DNA from 4 places in the Microbaculum marinisediminis genome. Region 3 is predicted to be linked to each of the others. Evidence: predicted binding sites of a transcription regulator. Region 3 holds the regulator's gene; each other region holds the start of a gene.
What was found. Region 3 encodes PhoB, which activates phosphate uptake and scavenging genes when phosphate is short. Its sites were predicted from a motif close to TGTCATNNANCTGTCAT; they were not measured.

Region 1 (4,875 bases), on a different contig from region 3:
CGAGGTCTCGACCCGAACAGGTCTGGACCTGGACATTGCCAACCGATCGCGGCGCTGATAGGGCAACCGCCCGCACGGGCGCCCTCAATGGTTGCCCCGATTGGGTGATCTGGATCGGCAGCGCGTCGGATGGCGACCTGTTTCGAGTGACGGGACTATGAGCGACTTCTGGGTGTTTGGCTACGGCTCGCTGATGTGGCGGCCCGGTTTCGAGCATGTCGAGCGAGTGCCCGCCCGCCTGCGCGGCCTGCACCGCTCGCTCTGCGTCTACAGCCATGTCCATCGCGGCACGCCGGACAGGCCCGGCCTCGTGCTCGGCCTCGACCGCGGCGGCGCCTGCCTCGGCGTCGCCTTCCGCATCGCGCCGCAGGCCCGCGCGGCGGTCGTCGACTATCTGCGCGCCCGCGAGCAGGTGACGATGGTCTATCGCGAAGTGACCCGCCAGATCGAGCTTCTCGACGGCAGCCACCGGGCGACGCCGGCGCTGTGCTATGTCGTCGACCGCGCCCATCAGCAATACGCCGGCGCGCTTCCCCTCAACCGCCAGATCGAGCTGGTTAGGCAGGGCCACGGCATGTCCGGCCCCAACGTCGACTACGTGCGCGCCACCCTCGACCACATGGACGAGATCGGCGTGGTCGACAAGCGGCTCGCCGTCCTCGGCCGGGCCCTGACGGACCAAGCCTAGCCGGCGGAGCCGTCCCCCGACCCGATCGGAAAATCGGCCTGCTCGGGAAATCGACCTGTTCGGAAAATCAATCTGTTGGGGAAATCAGGCGGCGACACCCTGGCGGGCGCGGTCGCGCGCGCCGTCGCGGTCCGCCGGCCGCGGCCCGATTGCCGCACGCAGGTCGCGCAGCGCCTTGACCCGCTCCACCGCGCCGATCGTCACCAGATGCACGTGCGCCTCGCTCGCCCCGGCGGCACGCGCCGCCGCCAGCGCCTCGTCGAAGCGCCGTCCCACCGAGAAGCCGATCCACACCGCTTCCCGGCGGCCGTCGGGATGTACCGCGGCGAGGATCACCGGCGCGCCGGGAAACTCCGCCGCCATGTCGAGCGGGAAGGCGCGCGTCAGATACCGGCGCCCGCTTTCCCCCGTCCAGTGACGGAACTCGGAGGCGAACGGAATCCCGTCGAGCACGCTCGGCACGGCAGGTTCGCAATCGACGACGTTAAAGGGCGCAGTCATAGGAACAAAGATGGAACATCCGACATCGCGCGTCAATCCACATGAGATATCTGGTCTAACGCACCTCACTGTGGAAGGTTTCATACGGACATTTCATTGCGATGCCGTTACCACGGCCGCGCGTCGTCGATTCATTTGTTTCACGATTGCCGGTTCTGGCCGTGATACTCGGGGTTGGGCCGCATGTCGGTCGCCGTCGCCACCCGGTTGGTCATGTTGAAGAACGCCGCCACCGAGGCGATGTCCCAGATGTCCCGGTCGCTGAAGCCGACATCGCGCAACGCCTGGCGGTCCGGCTCGTCGATCGCCCACGGCATCTCGGTCAGTTTCCAGGCGAAATCGAGCATCGCCCGCTGCTTGTCCGTCAGATCGGCGACGCGGTAGTTCATCACCATCATCTCGCCGAGCGCCGGGTCGCCGGAATACTGGCGCACCGCCTGCCCGTGGGCGGTCAGGCAGTAGAAACAGTGGTTCACGCTGGAACAGACGACGGCGATCATCTCGCGTTCCAGCTTCGACAGGCCGGACTCGCCGAGCATCAAATCGTTGTACATCGCCGTGAAGGCGTCGAGCTTGACCGGATTGAACGCGTAGGCCTTCAACACGTTCGGCACCATGCCAAGCTTTTCCACGCATTTGTCGAAATAGGCCTTCTGGCGATCGGTGAGATCGTCTTCCGGTTCGAGATCGAGCGCGATCACGCGGTCTTCCGACATCCATGTCCTCCGGCTGTTGCGGGTTTCTGGGTCCAGGACACCACGCTAGCACAGCCGCGCGCGGAATCCGCGGCGCCACACCCCACGTCTCGACAGCGTCGTCAATCTGTCGAACACTTCCCGGCAAGCCGTGAGTCGCAAGAACGGAAAACGGAACACGAGGAAACGCTATGCTCCAACGCGACCAGGACAGAAGGCGCGCGCTGATCGAGGCGACCCTGAAGGCGCTTCCGGGCGGTGCCCGCAAGTCGGCGCTCGGCGGGTTCACGGACTGCCTGTATTCCGAGGCCGCCTACGAGGATCTGGCGATCTACGCGCCCGGCGAACTGGCGCTGCTGGCCGAAGGCACCTGGAACTTCACCGCGACACGGCTGCCCGGCAAGCACAAGATCCGCGTCTTCGATCCCGATCCGCTCGACCCCGCGCCGGAGTCGCCGCTCAACTCGGTCACCGTCGTCGAGATCGTCAACGACAACATGCCGTTCCTGCTCGATTCGGCGATGGCCGAGCTGCAGGACCGCAACTACGAGGTCCGCCTCGTACTGCACCCGATCATGGGCGTCGAGCGCGATTCCAGGGGCAGGCGCCGGAAATTCCACGGAATCGAGCGACCGTCCTCCCGGGCCGAGGTGCTGCGCGAGAGCGTCATCCAGATCCATGTCGATCGCATCGATTCCGATCTCGAGCGGCGCGAGCTGGCCGCCGCTCTGGGCCGCGTCGACGACGCCGTGCGCATCGTCGTCCAGGACTGGCAGCCGATGCTCGCCCGGCTCAAGCAGGAGATCGAGGTCTACCGCTCCAACCCGCCGCCGATCCCCGCCGACGAGATCGCCGAGGCCGTGCAGTTCCTCGACTGGATCGCCGACAACAACTTCACGCTCCTGGGCCTGCGCGAGTACGCCTTCGTCGGCGGCGTCGAGGAGGGCCGGCTCGAGCGCGTCTCGCGCGACGAGGGCGCCGGCTTCGGCATCCTGCGCGATCCCGGCGTGATGGTCCTGCGGCGCGGCCGCGAATGGGTCACCTACACGCCGGAGCTGCGCGACTTCCTGATGCAGCCGGTGCCGCTGATCGTGACGAAGGCCAACGTCAAGTCGCTCGTCCATCGCCGCGTCCACATGGACTATGTCGGCGTGAAGACCTTCGACGACGAGGGCGCCCTGACCGGCGAGCTGCGCCTCATCGGCCTGTTCACCTCGACCGCCTACAACCGCGGTATCCGCTCCATTCCCTATCTGCGGCACAAGGTCGATCTGGTCATGCGCAAGACCGGATTCGAGCCGCAGAGCCACAACGGCAAGGCGCTGATGAACGTGCTGGAGACGTTCCCGCGCGACGAGCTGTTCCAGATCGACATCGAGACGCTCTACGAATGGTCGCTGGCGATCCTCCAGCTCGGCGAGCGCCCGCGCATCCGCGTCCTCTACCGGGCCGACAAGTTCGACCGGTTCGTCTCCGCGCTCGTCTACGTCCCGCGCGACCGCTACAACACCCACGTCCGCCTGGCGATCGGCGACCTGCTGGCGCGCGCCTTCGAGGGCCGCGTGTCGGCCTTCTATCCCTTCTATCCCGAAGGCGTGCTGACCCGCGTCCATTTCATCATCGGCCGCTACGAGGGCACCGCCCCGACGCCGGACCAGGCCGGGCTGGAGGCGCAGATCGCCGGCCTGATCCGCATCTGGTCGGACAACCTGAAGGAGGCGCTCGACGACGCCCACGACGTCTTCCATGCCGCCGAGCTGTACCACCGCTACAAGGACGCCTTCACCGGCGGCTACCAGGCCGCCTACCCCGCCGAGGTGGCGGTGCACGACATCTCCGTCGTCGAGCGGCTGGTCGGCGAGCGCCGCCTTCTGATCGACTTCCACCGACCGGACGCGGACCGTCCCGACCGGCTCGGCCTCAAGCTGTTCCGGCTCGACAGCCCGGTACCGCTGTCGGAGCGCGTGCCGATCCTGGAGAACATGGGCTTCAAGGTCATCAGCGAGCGCACCTACCGCATCGCCCGGCCGGATGCCGACGCCGTCGCCGACATCTGGATGCACGACATGGTGCTGGAACGCGCCGACGGCGCGGCGATCGACCTCGACCGCCTGAACGGGCGGCTCGCCGACGGCTTCCTCGCCGTGGCCCTCGGCCAGGCCGAGAACGACGGCTACAACGCCCTCATCGTCAAGGCCGGGCTGGCCTGGCGCGACATCGCCACGCTGCGGGCCTATTCGCGCTATCTGCGCCAGGCCCGCATCCCCTACTCCCAGGACTACATGTGGCAGACGCTGCAGCATCACGCCGACATCGCCGGATTGCTGGTCGACGTATTCCATGCCCGCTTCTCGCCGCAGGTCACCGACCGGGCGGAAAGACTGGCCGGCGAACAGGCGGTCGTCGACCGGATCGAGGCCGCGCTCGAGGCCGTTCCCAGTCTCGACGAGGACCGCATCGTGCGCTGCTTCGTCAACCTCATCCGCGCGACGCTGCGCACCAACTTCTACCAGACCGACACCCACGGCGAGCCGCGCGAGGCCTTCTCCATCAAGCTGTCGAGCCGGCAGATCGACGATCTGCCCGAGCCACGCCCGCACATGGAGATCTTCGTCTACAGTCCGCGCGTCGAAGGCGTGCACCTGCGCTTCGGCGAGATCGCCCGCGGCGGCCTGCGCTGGTCCGACCGGCCGCAGGACTTCCGCACCGAGGTGCTCGGCCTCGTCAAGGCGCAGCAGGTCAAGAACGCCGTCATCGTGCCGGTCGGCGCCAAGGGCGGCTTCGTGCCCAAGCACCTGCCGGTCGGCAACCGCGAGGCGATGCTGGCCGAGGGCATCGCCTGCTACAAGATCTTCGTCGGCAGCCTGCTCGACATCACCGACAACCTGGTCGAGGGTGCCATCGTCGCGCCCGCGCTGACCGTGCGCCACGACGGCGACGACCCCTATCTCGTCGTCGCCGCCGACAAGGGCACGGCGACCTTCTCCGACA
Region 2 (4,875 bases), on a different contig from region 3:
GCCCGGCAGGCGTCCATCAGCCGGCGCACCGGCTGGACCACCCAGGCCGGGGCGATGTTGTTGGACGACAGGAGCGCGAAGGGAATGCCGAAGACGATCGCCAGCACCGTGCCCCATATGGCGATCTGCACGGTCAGGATCATCTCGGTGACGTAGTATTCCCAGTCGCGGAAATTCGGCGACAGGAAGCCCGAGGCGTAGTCCGCCATGTTGCTGGCGTCGGTGAACAGGTTCACCAGCCGGGACATCTCGGCCGGGCCCCAGCTCCAGGCGAGCACCAGGGCGAGACCGCCCCAGATCAGCAGCCGGTAAAGCATGTCGCCGAAGGACGTGCGCGGCAGTTCGACCGGGCGGGGGGCGGCGGGTGTTGCTGGTGTCATCGGGCCAGGTGTTATCGGGGAGACTGATGTCATCGGGCGTCTCGCGAGCGGTCTTTCCACGAAAAGAGGCGACGCCGGTCAGGTTGCCGGCGCCGCCTTGTGAGGGGGCGGCCGATCAGGCCTGCGGGACCTTGGCCATCAGGCCTTCGTACTTGGTCTTCTCCGCCTTCAGCTCTTCGAGCGCCTTGGCCTTCTCGTCGGCGGCCATCTTGTCGTCCGCCTGGACCTGGAACTCCTGCTTGGTGATCTCCATGATCCGGATCGGATAGAGCTGGGCGTCGGAGGACGGCTTGAACGGCGCCCACTTCAGGCCGGCGAGCACATCGCGCGCCTTGGCGACCTCGTCGGGGGCCCCGAGACGGCCGTAGGACATCATGAAGGTGTAGATCTTGTCCTTGGCGGCCTGATCCAGGTCCTTGCGCCAGACCAGCGGATCGGACGGGATCAGCGGCGACTTCCAGACGACCTTGATCTTCTTGAACGCCTCGGGATTGTTCTCCTCGATGCGGGCAAGGTTCTCGGTGTTGTTGGTGGCGACGTCGACCTGGTTGTTGGCCACCGCCATCGCATTGGTCTCGTGATTGGCGTTACGGACCGTCTTGAAGCATTTCTTCGGGTCGACGCCGTTCTTGGCGAAGATGAAGGTGGTGGGGACGAGGAAGCCCGAGGTCGAGTTCGGGTCGCCGATGCCGAAGTTCAGCGAGGCGTCGCACTTCAGCACGTCTTCCAGCGAATTGATCGGTGAGTCGACCGGCGCCAGCAGCAGCGACCAGTAGCCCGGATTGCCGGATACATCGACGGACTGGGCGAAGACCTCGCCGTCGGAGCGGTCGACCGCTTCCATGGCCGACTTGTTGCCGTACCAGGCGACGTGGACCTTGCCGAAGCGCATGCCCTCGATGATGCCGGCATAATCCGAGGCGAAGAACGGCTTCACCTTGAGGCCGGTCTGGGCCTCCATGGCGGCGAGGAACGGTTCCCACTGGGTCTTCAGGTTCTGGGTGGATTCGGTCGAGATGATGCCGAAGTTGATCTCGGTCGTCTCGGCGTGGGCGGCGCCCAGCAGCGAGACGGAAATCGCCGCGGCGGCAAGGCCCTTAGCGACAGCGTTCATGGTGTCCTCCATAGGAACTGGGGGTTGGGACCGTCTGGACTGATCAGGCGGTCACGCGCCGGCGAAGGCGACGGCCGGCTGCAGTGCGATCTGCGGCCGGGGCGCCCTTTCCGGGACGTCTGGGAGCACGAGTTCCTCGCTGGCATCGCCATAGAGTTCGCGCAGAAAATCATGCGTGAGGGCCTCGCTCGGCCCGTCAAAGGCGACCTCGCCGTCGCGCAGCGCGATGGTGCGCGGGCAGTAGCGGCGGGCGTATTCGACCTGGTGCAGCGATACGATGACGGTAATCCCGTCGTTGCGGTTGATTTCCGACAGCGCCTCCATGACGCGCTTGGCGGACGCCGGATCGAGCGAGGCGATCGGCTCGTCGGCAAGCACGATCTGCGCGCCCTGCACCATGGCGCGGGCGATCGCGGCGCGCTGCTGCTGTCCGCCGGACAGGGTCGAGGCACGCTGACGGGCGGTCTCGGCGATACCGACGCGCGCCAGCGCCTGCATGGCGACGATCTTCTCGTCGCGGCTGAACAGGCCGAGGGTGCCGCGGATGGCCGGTATGCGACCGAGCACGCCGGTCAGCACATTGGTCAGCACCGAAAGCCGGTTGACGAGATTGAACTGCTGGAAGATGACGCCGATGTCGCGGCGGATGTCGCGCGCGTCGGCCGTCAATCGGCCGCCGGTCTGCACGAACCGGTCTCCGACCATGACCTTGCAGCCGTCGTTCCGGTCCGCCTGGACGAGGCCGGCGACATGGCGGATGAGCGTCGACTTGCCGGATCCGGATGCGCCGATCAGGGCGACCATCTCGCCACGATCGACCGAAACGGAAACGTTCTTCAGCGCGCGTTTGCCGCCGCGAAATGTCTTCGAAAGCCCTTCGACCACGACTGTTGTCATGGCGATTACCCCGCTGGTTTAGCAATGATCCCGACTGTGAACTCGGGATGAGGCTTAGCGGGGCTACATGACGGCTGTTTTGCGCTTGCTTGTCGGTTCGATGACAATCCCCGGGCCCCGCAACGCAAGGGATTCATGGGGGTTTTCGCCGTGGTTCCCTGTGCAAAATGCGCTTGACGTGACGGTCTTTCGGGTCGCATCAGACTGACGGTCGCCGAATTGATCGGGAGAGCGGGTTTTGGCGCAGCACATCTATCATCCGGCGGCCTTCGATCCGTCCCGACCCGTCGGCAGCTACTGGGATGCGACCGCCGAACCGCTGACGGTCGACACGCCTGCACTGTCGGGGGACGAAACCTGCGAGGTTGCCGTCATCGGGGCCGGATACACGGGCCTGTCGGCGGCGCTGCATCTGGCCCGCGACCATGGCGTCGATGTGCGCGTTCTGGAAAAGGCACATCCGGGTTGGGGCGCGTCGGGACGAAACGGCGGTTTCTGCTGTCTGGGCGGAACCAAGGTGTCGCATTCGACGCTGGTGAAGCGCCATGGCGACGCCGAGGCGCGACGGTTCTCCGCCGCCCAGCGCGAGGCGATCGCGCTCGTTCGGGACCTGTCCGAAAGCGAAGGCTTCGACGTCGAGGCGAGCGGCGACGGCGACATCGAAGTCGCCCATGACAAGGGCGCGGTGCGGGATCTGGAGGCCACCGTCGCGCACATCCGCGACGTGCACGGCGTCGACTGCACGCTCTATCGCAAGGCCGAGCTCAGGCGGGCCGGTATGGTGATGGAGGGGGCGGAAGCAGCGCTGCACCTTCCGCTCGGTTTCGGCCTACATCCGATGAAATACGCCCGCGGCCTTGCCGCCGCGACGGTGAATCGTGGCGCCGGGGTGCACGGCCAAAGCCCGGTCGAGGCGTGGCAGAAGACGGACGGCTGGCATGTGCTGTCGACGCCGGGCGGGCGTTTGCGGGCGAAGACGGTGATCGTGGCGACCAACGGCTACACGGCGGAGGATCTGCATCCCGGCTTGACCGGCCGTGTGCTGCCCGCCCTGTCGAACGTCATCACCACGCGGCCGTTGACCGAGGCCGAGCGCGAGGCGCAGGGCTGGACGACCCATGCGATGGCGTATGACAGCCGCAATCTGCTGCACTATTTCCGTTTGCTGCCGGACGGGCGTTTCCTGCTCGGCGCGCGCGGCGGCGTGTCTGCGGCTCCCGACGGAACGGAGCGGATGCAGGACGACATGCGCAAGCGGCTCGCGCGCATGTTTCCCGCCTGGGCCGATGTCGAAATCAGCCATTTCTGGCGCGGCTTCGTGTGCATGACGGCCGATCTCGTGCCCCACGTCGCCCGGTTGCCCGACGACGGCAGCGTCATCCACGCGCTGGGTTATCACGGCAATGGCGTCGCGATGGGAACCTGGTCGGGCCGGGCCGCGGCGCGGCTCGCGGTTCGCGACAAGCCCGACCACGAGATCGTGCCGGCGGCGGCCGGCCAGCCCCTGCCACGCTTTCCGCTGCCGGGCCTGAGGCCGCTTTATCTGCGTGGGGCCTACGTCGCCTATTGGCTGATGGACGAAGTTCTCTAGGCTGCGGCCGATTTTCTCAACGACGAGCGGAACCGGGTACCATGTACGACGCATATATCCTCTGCGGCACGCCGCGAACGGGAAGCACGCTGCTGTGCGGCCTGCTCGCGTCGACACAGGCGGCGGGGGATCCGGACTCGTTCTACAGCCGCCGGTTCATGCCGGCGTGGGCGGAGGAGTGGGGTCTGCCGAGCCCGGATTCGATGGCCGAGAGGGACTACGACATCACCTATCTCGCAGCGGCGATCGAAGTCGGGAAGGGTGGAACGGCCATCTTCGGGCTTCGGCTGATGCGCGAGAACCTCGACGACCTGTCGGCGATCCTCGACCGGATCCATCCCGGCCTGCCGTCCGACGCGGCGCGGTTCGAGCGGGCCTTCGGCAAGACGCTCTACATCCATCTGTCGCGCGAGAACAAGCTCGCCCAGGCGGTCTCCCTGGTGAAGGCGCAGCAGACCGGTCTCTGGCATATCGCGCCCGATGGAAGCGAGTTGGAGCGGCTCGCTCCGCCGCAGGACCCTGTCTACGATTTCGAACGGATCAGACAGGAACTCGCCGAGCTCGAAAGCCACGATACGGCGTGGAACACGTGGTTCGCGGCGCAGGGCATCACCCCGGTGCGGATCGGCTACGAGCGCCTGTCGGCCGATCCCGCTGCGGCGCTGGTGCGCCTCTGTGAAGCGCTCGGGATCGCGGCGCCGCATATCGCGGACGTCAAGCCCGGCGTGGCGAAACTCTCCGACGAGACGAGCCTTGAATGGATGCGCCGCTACCGCGCAGATCTCGCGGCTGTCGCCCGGTCCTAGGCGCTTTGCGCGGCCTCGACTTCGTAGCGGTCGAGGAAGGCTTCGGCGTCGAGCGTTCGGAAGTCCTCGAGCGCGGTGCGCAGCCGC
Region 3 (4,875 bases):
GAGCGGCGGATGTCTTGGACTGATGAACGTGTCGAGCTCCTGAAGAAGCTCTGGACCGATGGCCTGAGTGCCAGTCAGATCGCGGCCGAGCTCGGTGGAGTGACACGCAATGCGGTTATCGGCAAGGTGCACCGGCTGGGACTGTCCGGCCGCACCAAAACCTCGCGGCCATCGGCGCCGCGTGTGCGCAAGGCGCGTCGTCCTTCGATGCCGCCGCGCCCCACTACGCGTGTCATCGGCAACACCGCGCTGAAGCTGAACGTGGTCGCCGAGCAGCAGCTCGAGGCCGAGGTGGTTCCGATGCGCGTGCTCGCGCCGGTCGAGGAACTGTTCATCCCGCCGGAGGAGCGGGCCACGATCCTGCAGCTGAACGAGCACACCTGCAAATGGCCGATCGGCGATCCGGGCCAGGAGGACTTCTACTTCTGCGGCCGGCGTTCGATGAGCGGCGTGCCCTACTGCGAGCATCATAGCCGCGTCGCCTACCAGCCGGCCACCGACCGGCGCAGGCCGAAGTCTGCGGGCTAACAGGGGCCTTCGCGGCTACACCGTCCTGGCCGGCCAGGTATCGCTGAGGCGATAACCGTTCGGCCAGGGATCGTCCGGGTCCAGCATGTGCTGATGCGTCCCGGTGATCCACGCCCGTCCCGAAATCTCCGGAATGATCGCCTGAAGCTCGCCGACCGTGGTGTCGGCGACGATCCTGCCGATGAAGCGGGAGTCGATGATCGATTCCGCGATGAACGTGTCGCCCGCCGCCATGAGGCCGCGGGCGTGTAGCAGCGCCATGCGCGCCGAAACCGCGGTGCCGGTCGGCGAGCGGTCGATCTTGCCCGGCTGGATCGCGACGGCGTGCCGCGAGACGGTGGCGCCGCCCTCGGTGCGCAGCGATCCCGCGATCAGGCAGAACGACAGATGCGCCCAGTCCGGGTTTTCCGGATGACGAAACCCGAGCTGCTGGTTGGCGGCATCCGTGATGGCGATGCCGGCGGCCGCCAGGTCGCGGGCTTCCGACGCCTCGATGGTGAACCCGAGCGCGTCGGCGTCGACGACGACGAAGCTGTCGCCGCCATAGGCGGTGTCGACGTTCAGCGTTCCCAGCCCCGCGACCTCGAGCGGTGTCGACAGCCGCTCGGCGAACGCGGGCACGTTGCGGACGACGATCCGCTCCGCCTTGCCGTTTCGGCACGCCGCGGTGATCTCGATCAGCCCGCCCGGCGCCTCCAGCGTCATCGTCGTGGTCGGTTCGCGCATGGCGATGATGCCGGTGTCGAGCAGCACGGTCGCCACGCATATGGCATTGGAACCCGACATCGGCGGCGTGTCCTCGGGCTCCATGATGATGAAGCCCATCGCCGCGCGCGCATCCTTCGCCGGCACCAGCAGGTTGGCATGGCGGAACACCCCGCCGCGCGGCTCGTTGAGCAGGAAGCGGCGCAGCCCCTGGTCGCGGGCGATCCAGCGCGACTGTTGCCACAGGGTGTCGCCAGGCGGCGGCGCCACGCCGCCGACGATGACGTCGCCGACCTCACCCTCGGCATGGCAGCTGACGACGTGAACGACCTTGCTCGTGCGCATTTCCCCGCTCCCGATCCAGTCCACTCCGGCATCACCCGGACAGGGAACCGCGATCGGGGCGGGCGCACAAGTCAGTTGGCGGTGGCGAACTGCTCGTTGAAGGCGTAGCCGGCGCCGCGCACGGTGCGGATCGGGTCGGCCTTGCGGCCCCGGTTGATCGCCTTGCGCAGCCGGCCGACATGGACGTCCACGGTGCGCTCGTCGACATAGACGTCGCGGCCCCACACGCCGTCCAGCAGCTGCTCGCGGGTGAACACCCGTCCCGGGCTCTGCATCAGGAACTCGAGCAGCCTGAACTCGGTCGGTCCCAGATGGATCTCACGCCCCGCCCGGCGCACCCGGTGGGTATCGCGATTGAGCTCGATGTCGCCGGCATGCAGCACGGTGGCGATTAGCTCCGGCTTGGCGCGGCGCAGCAGTGCCTTCACCCGCGCCATCAGCTCGGGGATCGAGAACGGCTTGACCACGTAGTCGTCGGCGCCGGTGGCAAGCCCGCGGATGCGCTCGGTCTCCTCGCCGCGCGCCGTCAGCATGATCACCGGCAGCGCCGTCGTCTCCGGGCGCGAGCGGATGCGCCGGCACAGTTCGATGCCGGAGATTCCCGGCAGCATCCAGTCGAGCAGCACCAGGTCGGGCGCGCCCTCGCGGATGCGCGTCTCCGCCTCGTCGCCGCGGGCGACCGCCTCCACGTCGTATCCCTCGGACTCGAGGTTGTAGCGGATCAGCAGCGTCAACGGCTCTTCGTCTTCGACGATCAGAACTTTGGCGTTCATCGTCCGGCCCTTCGGTTCCTCAGTCGTCGCTCTGCGGATAGTCCGCCGGCGTGAAGCTCGATGTGTCTCCCTTCGGGCGCTGCTCGCGCAGCGGCTCGCCCTTCACCAGGTAGAACACCATCTCGGCGATATTGGTGGCGTGATCGCCGATCCGCTCGATGTTCTTCGCCGCGAACAGCAGGTGCGTCGAATAGGTGATCGAGCGCGGGTCCTCCATCATATAGGTGAGGAGTTCGCGGAAGATCGAGGTGTACATCGCGTCGATCTCGGAATCGCGGTGCCACACCGCCATCGCCTTGTCGACGTCGCGCTGGGCGAAGCTGTCGAGAACGTCCTTGAGCTGCTCCGAGGCGATCCGGCTCATGTGGTCGATGCCGAGGATCGCCCGCTGCGCGATGATCTCCGACTGGATCGCCACCGCCCGCTTGGCGATGTTCTTGGCCATGTCGCCGATGCGCTCGAGCTCGGACGAGATCTTGATCGCGGCAATGATCTCGCGCAGGTCGACGGCCATCGGCTGGCGCTTGGCGATCATCAGGATCGCGGCCTCCTCGACCTCGTGCTCCAGCTCGTCGATCTGCTCGTCCGCCTCGATGGTCCGCAGCGCCAGGTCCTGGTCGCTGGTGTGCAGCGCGACGATCGAGTCGGTCAGCAGCTTCTCGGCGAGGCCGCCCATCCGCGTCAGTTTGACGGCGAGGTTCTTCAGCTCTTCGTCGTAGGAGGAAACGATATGTTCCGTCATGTCATTCTCCTCGGCCGGTCGTCCGTGGCCTGTCGTTGGATCAGCCGAAGCGGCCGGTGATGTAGTCGTGGGTGCGCTGGTCTTTCGGGTTCGTGAAGATGTGCTCGGTCGGGCCGACCTCCACGAGGATGCCGAGATGGAAGAAGGCGGTGCGCTGCGACACGCGGGCGGCCTGCTGCATCGAGTGCGTCACGATGACGATGCAGAAGTTCTCCTTCAGCTCGTCGATCAGCTCCTCGACCTTGGCCGTGGCGATCGGGTCGAGCGCCGAGCACGGTTCGTCCATCAGGATCACTTCCGGGCTGACGGCGATGGCGCGCGCGATGCACAGGCGCTGCTGCTGGCCGCCCGACAGGCCGGTGCCCGGCTCGTTGAGCCGGTCCTTGACCTCTTCCCACAGGCCAGCCTTGCGCAGGCTGGTCTCCACGATCGCGTCCATCTCCGCCTTGCCGCGCGCAAGGCCGTGGATGCGCGGGCCGTAGGCGATGTTCTCGTAAATCGACTTCGGGAACGGGTTGGGCTTCTGGAACACCATGCCGACGCGCGCGCGCAGCTCCACCACGTCGAGTGAGGGGTCGTAGATGTCGCGGCCGTCCAGCGTGATGTCGCCGGTGACGCGGCAGCTCTCGATGGTGTCGTTCATGCGGTTGAGGCAGCGCAGGAAGGTCGACTTGCCGCAGCCCGACGGGCCGATCAGCGCCGTCACCGAGCGCTCGGCGATGTCGATGGAGACGTCGAACAGGGCCTGTTTCGCGCCGTAGAACACGTTGGTGTTCTTCGCCGATACGCGGATCGGGTTCATGTTCGGGTCGTCGACGACGATCGTCCCGGCAGGCGTCGGCGTCTCTGCGATCGCAGCGTCGGTCATGGGTCGTGCTCCTTGCCCTACCACGTCCGCTCGAGGCGCTGACGCAGGAAGATGGCTGTGATGTTCATGAGGATGAGGAAGCCCAGCAGAACCAGGATCGCGGCCGACGTTCGGTCGACGAAGCCGCGTTCCGGACTGTCGGCCCAGATGAAGATCTGCGTCGGCAGGGCGGTGGAGGCGTCCATGAGCCCGCCCGGAGGCGAGGTGATGAAGGCGTTCATGCCGATCAGCAGCAGCGGCGCCGTTTCGCCGAGTGCCTGTGCTAGGCCGATGATCGTGCCGGTCAGGATGCCGGGCAGGGCGAGCGGCAGCACGTGATGCGCGATCACCTGGTGACGCGAGGCGCCCATGCCGAGCGCGCCCTCGCGGATCGACGGCGGCACCGCCTTCAGCGAGGCACGGGTGACGATGATGATCGTCGGCAGCGTCATCAGCGACAGCACCATGCCGCCGACCAGCGGCGCCGAGCGGGGCAGCCCGAAGAAGTTGAGGAACACCGCCAGGCCCAGCAGGCCGAACACGATGGAGGGCACGGCGGCGAGGTTGTTGATGTTCACCTCGATCAGGTCCGTCCATTTGTTCTTCGGCGCGAACTCCTCCAGATAGACCGCCGCGGCGATGCCGACGGGGAAGGAGATCAGGAAGCAGACCAGCAGGGCGTAGAGCGATCCGACGATCGCGCCGGCGAGCCCGGCGAGTTCCGGGAAGCGGCTGTCGGAATTGAAGAACAGCCCCCAGTTGAACGGCGTCGAGATCCGGCCTTCCGCCGCCAGCGCGTCGAACCAGCCGATCTGCATATCGTTGATCTTGCGCTGGTTTTCCGGCAGCGAGCGCGACAGCACGCCCTTCTCAAGCTGATCGAACGGATCGGAGACGGGCACCGTCATCTCGATCGTCTTGCCGATGATCGAGGG
Region 4 (4,875 bases), 130 kb from region 3:
GCAGAGGATACCGAGACCGCCTTCCTGACCGACGAGTTCCTGCGCTGGCTCGGCGAACAGGATCGGGCCTGGTTCGCGCATGTGAGCTTCATCCGCCCGCACCCGCCGTTCATCGTGCCGCACCCCTACGCCTCGATGTATTCCCCCGACGACGGCGGCGACTTCAGCCGCGCGGCAACGCCCGAGGCGGAGGCGGCCCAGCATCCCTTCCTCGCCTACAGCCTGGACACCATCCGCAAGACCAACTTCGTGCACGGCGCCTCCGGCTCGATCAGCGACTGGGACGATGCCGCGCGGCGGCAGATCCGGGCGACCTATTGGGGCATGATCTCGGAGGTCGACGCGCAGATCGGCCGGATGATGGCGGGACTGGAGGCGGCCGGCGCGGCCGAGGACACGCTCGTCATCCTGACGAGCGACCACGGCGAGATGATGGGCGACCACTGGCTCTACGGCAAGCTCGGCTGGTTCGACCAGAGCTATCACGTGCCGTTGATCGTCCGCGACCCGAAGGCGGGGCGGCCGGGACAGGCCGTCGACCGCTTCACCGAGTCGATCGACATCGTTCCGACGATCCTGGAGCGGATCGGCGCCGACGTACCGCCCCATCTCGACGGCCGCTCGCTGATGCCCTTCCTCGAAGGCACGATACCGGCGAACTGGCGCAGCGAAGCGCATTGGGAATTCGATTTCCGCGAGGTGGCGACGGCCGAGACCGAACGCCGCTTCGGCCTGCCGCTCGATGCACTGAACCTCGCCGTCGTGCGCGGCGAGCGGTTCAAGTACGTGCATTTCGGCGGCCTGCCCCCGCTCCTGTTCGACATGCAGGCGGACCCGGGCGAGCTCACGAATCTGGCCGAGGATCCGGCCTACAGGGACGCACGGCTGGAGATGGCCGAGGCACTGCTCGCCTGGCGCGCCCGCCATCTCGACCGCAGCCTATCGGGCATCGAGTTGACCGAAGACGGACCGGTGTCGGCGACAGTCGATCGTCGCGCGGGGTGAACGGCTAGGGCCGCTCCCCGCGCAGGAGCCGGCCCTCGATTTCGTCGATCACATCCATCAGCTCGGCGACCGAGCCGATGACGAAATGCGCGCCGGCACGGGCGAGACGGCGCTCGGCGGCCGCGTAGCGATCGAGGTGGGAGTCGTCGTACGCTTCGTATTCCTCCAGCGACAGCCCCATCGCGTTGCCGGACGCGGCTACGCCGACGGTCCAGGTGCCGGCGGCAAGGCCCTCGGCTATGCCGGGCTCGGTATCGTCCACCTTGACGACGGACCAGGCCGGCCAGACCTGGAGGTCGAGGAATGTGCGGTACATCATCAGCGCGCCGGGGCGACCTTCCGGCAGATCGCCGGCGCAGACCAGATTGTCCGGGGCGAAGCCCTGCGCGGCGGCAATCGGCACGAGCCGCTCCATTATCTCGCGCGTGTAGCCGGTGGTGGAGCCGATCTTGATGCCGCAGGCGCGCAGCTCGGCGACCGTCTCGATGACGCCGGGGATCAGGTCGGCATAGTCCGTCACCACCTCGGCGTTGAGCGGCACGAACACTTCGTAGATGGCGTCGACGTCGGCATCGCCGAAATCCCTGCCCTTCGCCTCCCGCCACGCCTGGGCGATGCGCGGAATACGGCCGAGCGCCTGGATATGGTCCCATTTCGGCAGGCCCATCGGCACCCGGGCCTCGTCGATCGAGATATCGACGCCGAAGCGCCTGAACACCTCCACGAACGCGCCCATCGGCGCGCGCGAACCGAAGTCGACGACGGTGCCCGCCCAATCGAAAACCACCGCCTTCACCGTATTCCCGGTCATCCCGTTTTCCTTTCCTGTTCAGGCGCCGAACATGCCGTCTATCACCTCCTCGGCGATGCCGAAGGCGGTCGACGCCCCGGTGCCGGATGTAACGATGACAAGGCGTACCCTGTCCTCCGGCGCGTCGACCAGCATCAGACGATCGGACGCGGAGGCGTAGATGCCGGTCCAGCGTTCCGTGACCTCGTAGGCACCCATATCGAGCACGTTATCGAACTCGTCGAGGATCAGCCGGTCGACTGCTTCGGAAGCGAAGGGTTCGGGCGTCCAGCCGTAGTGATGGCTGTCGCCGACCACGAGGCTCCCATCCGACGATTGAACCACGATCAGGTGCACGCCGGCCTCGAGTGCATCGGCCCGCTCGCGCTCCAGCCGCGCCTTCAGGGCGGCGGCTTGCGGCAGTTCGGCGTAGCCGAGATAGCGGACCAGGCCGAGATCCGACATCACCGCGGTGCCGAGGGCCGCGCCTGCCGGCGGCTTCAACCGCATCATGTGCAGCTTGCAGCGGGTGAGGCCATAGGCGGCGATACGCTCGGGGTAGAGCGAGAGGAAGTCGTCGCCGGGACAGACCACGGCCGCCTCCGCGCGCACCGTCCCGGCGGACGTTTCAATCGCAGGCAAGGCGATGCCCTGCACCTGGGCCCGGCGCAGGAAAGCCACGCCGTGATCGCGTTCGAGATAGGCGGCGAGTTGCGGAATCGCGTCGCGGGATTCGACGCGCAATTCGTGCGGGCTCCGCAGGACCGCGCGGACATTGTCACGCAGACGCGGCACCGTCTTGCGGGCCTCGTCCAGGGTCTGCAGCATGCACCCCTCGCCCATTTCCGTTTCCAGGAACGCCTCCAGGACCGGCAGCGATTCCGCGTAACGGGCGGCCACGGCGAGACCGCGCTGGGCGACCTCGATGCCGGCGGGGCCCGCGATCTCCGCCCAGACGTCGCGCGAGCGCCTTGCCCGGCGCCAGCATTCGCCGTGCTGCTGCCCGGTGACGGTGACGAAGCCGAAGTTGCGCACGGACGCGCCGTTGGCGCCGGCATCCCGGTCGACGACCACCACCTTCATGCCGCGCCGGGCCGCCATCAGCGCATGGGCAAGCCCGACGATGCCGGCGCCGACGACGGCGAGGTCGTATCGTTCGTCTTTCATTGTCCGGCCTGCCCCCGTGGAATAACGAAGCGCATACAAATCCCGCCTCGATGACAGCTATGCGACGGTCCGACCAATTGCCGCAGCAAAGTCAGTTGCGAATTGGAATAAATACTGGTTCAAAGGGTTGTCCGGATCGGGTCGATGTCGCGTGCGCGCGGTGACGGCTCGGGCCCGGCTTGCACCGACCAAACGGCCGCAAGGAAAGGTACGAATCCGCCATGGCTTTTGACTACGCCAGCGTATTTCGGTCCGCCATCGAGGATATTACCGCGGAGAAGCGCTATCGCGTCTTCGCCGAGCTCGAGCGCGTCGCGGGCCGCTTTCCCCGGGCGATCTACCACGGCGCGTCCGGCAAGCGCGAGATCACCATCTGGTGTTCGAACGACTATCTAGGCATGGGCCAGCATCCGGACGTGATCGCGGCGGCAACGGATGCGATAGACCGTATGGGCGTCGGGGCCGGCGGCACGCGCAACATTTCCGGCACCAACCATCCGCTGGTCAGCCTGGAAGCGGAGCTTGCCGATCTGCACGGCAAGGAGGCGGCCCTCGCCTTCACCTCCGGTTTCATCTCCAACGAGGCCTCGATCTCGACGATCGCCCGGCTGATTCCGGAATGCCTGATCCTGTCGGACGAGCTGAACCACGCCTCGATGATCGAGGGCGTGCGGCGCTCGGGCTGCGACAAGAAGATCTTCCGGCACAACGACGTCGAACACCTGGAAGACCTGCTCCAGGCTGCCGGCAAGGAACGGCCGAAGCTGATCGTGTTCGAGTCGGTCTATTCGATGGATGGCGATATCGGCCCCGTCGGCAAGATCTGCGACCTGGCCGAGCGCTACGGCGCGATGACCTATATCGACGAGGTACACGCGGTCGGCATGTACGGCCCGCGCGGCGGCGGCATCGCCGAACGCGAGGGCGAAATGGGTCGCATCGACGTGGTCGAGGGCACGCTGGCCAAGGCGTTCGGGTGCCTGGGCGGGTACATCGCCTCGACGTCGGACATCGTCGACTCGGTGCGGTCCTTCGCGCCCGGCTTCATCTTCACCACCGCCCTGCCGCCGACGATCGCGGCGGCCGCGACGGCCTCGATCCGCATCCTCAAGGCATCGTCGGCGGAACGCGAGGCGCAGCAGCGCCAGGCGACGCGGACCAAGGACGTGCTGCTCGCGCGCGGCCTGCCGGTGATGCCGTCGGTCACGCATATCGTGCCGATTCTGGTTGGCGATCCGGAGCTGTGCAAGGCGGCAAGCGACCGGCTGATGGACAAGCACGACATCTACATCCAGCCGATCAACTACCCGACCGTTCCGCGCGGCACGGAGCGCCTGCGGATCACGCCGACGCCGTTCCACGACGACCGGTTGATCGAAGGACTGGCCGAGGCGCTCTCCGAGGTCTGGGACACGCTCGGCATCCCTTACGCCGACACCGATCGCGCCGCGGCGGCGGAATAACGCCCGACGATTTCCGAGATCTGATGCGTCGCGCCGCCTGCCAGCAGGATGGCGCGATATCCCACTATCGAAGCGGCTAGCAGCCTGTTTTTCTTACGGGAATGACAGGCCTATCCGATCTCGCCGCGATCAGGCGGATCGGCTGTCGCGCTCGTCGTCGGGCGGCAGATCGTCATCCATGATGGCGCGCCAGGCGGCGCCGTCCAGGTCCTCGAACTGATCGGACTTCATCGCCCACAGGAAGGCGGCAAGGCCGAGCAGACCCAACCCCAAAGCCACGGGAATGAGGATGAAGAGGACGTCCATCAGGACGCGCCCTCCAGCTTGCGCGCGATCAGGCGGACCCGGAGCGCATTGAGCGTCACGACCACCGAGGACGACGACATGGCAAGCGCCGCCACCAGCGGCGTGACGAAGCCGAGCACCGCGATCGGCACCGCGCAGACGTTG

Region 1: MUB46_RS11005 (NAD-glutamate dehydrogenase) is a predicted target of PhoB. The motif match lies at 2,002-2,018, and genes of this name have one in related genera.
Region 2: phnC (phosphonate ABC transporter ATP-binding protein) is a predicted target of PhoB. The motif match lies at 2,481-2,497, and genes of this name have one in related genera.
Region 4: MUB46_RS02080 (TIGR03364 family FAD-dependent oxidoreductase) is a predicted target of PhoB. The motif match lies at 3,013-3,029, and genes of this name have one in related genera.

Annotation. Positions count from the first base shown of each region.
Region 1 covers NZ_JALIDZ010000004.1:447,967-452,841, reverse strand. The annotation lists gene MUB46_RS11020 (gamma-glutamylcyclotransferase) at 158-688, shown strand; gene MUB46_RS11015 (hypothetical protein) at 773-1,150, opposite strand; gene MUB46_RS11010 (peroxidase-related enzyme) at 1,330-1,905, opposite strand; gene MUB46_RS11005 (NAD-glutamate dehydrogenase) at 2,076-4,875, shown strand, end outside.
Region 2 covers NZ_JALIDZ010000015.1:43,534-48,408, forward strand. The annotation lists gene phnE (phosphonate ABC transporter, permease protein PhnE) at 1-380, opposite strand, end outside; gene phnD (phosphonate ABC transporter substrate-binding protein) at 496-1,494, opposite strand; gene phnC (phosphonate ABC transporter ATP-binding protein) at 1,546-2,391, opposite strand; gene MUB46_RS23415 (NAD(P)/FAD-dependent oxidoreductase) at 2,630-3,982, shown strand; gene MUB46_RS23420 (Stf0 family sulfotransferase) at 4,024-4,788, shown strand; gene MUB46_RS23425 (DapH/DapD/GlmU-related protein) at 4,785-4,875, opposite strand, start outside.
Region 3 covers NZ_JALIDZ010000001.1:524,285-529,159, reverse strand. The annotation lists gene MUB46_RS02685 (GcrA family cell cycle regulator) at 10-528, shown strand; gene MUB46_RS02680 (trans-3-hydroxy-L-proline dehydratase) at 544-1,578, opposite strand; gene phoB (phosphate regulon transcriptional regulator PhoB) at 1,650-2,351, opposite strand; gene phoU (phosphate signaling complex protein PhoU) at 2,371-3,093, opposite strand; gene pstB (phosphate ABC transporter ATP-binding protein PstB) at 3,134-3,895, opposite strand; gene pstA (phosphate ABC transporter permease PstA) at 3,979-4,875, opposite strand, start outside.
Region 4 covers NZ_JALIDZ010000001.1:397,006-401,880, forward strand. The annotation lists gene MUB46_RS02070 (alkaline phosphatase family protein) at 1-1,005, shown strand, start outside; gene phnX (phosphonoacetaldehyde hydrolase) at 1,010-1,816, opposite strand; gene MUB46_RS02080 (TIGR03364 family FAD-dependent oxidoreductase) at 1,835-2,962, opposite strand; gene hemA (5-aminolevulinate synthase) at 3,184-4,425, shown strand; gene ccoS (cbb3-type cytochrome oxidase assembly protein CcoS) at 4,555-4,731, opposite strand; gene MUB46_RS02095 (heavy metal translocating P-type ATPase) at 4,731-4,875, opposite strand, start outside.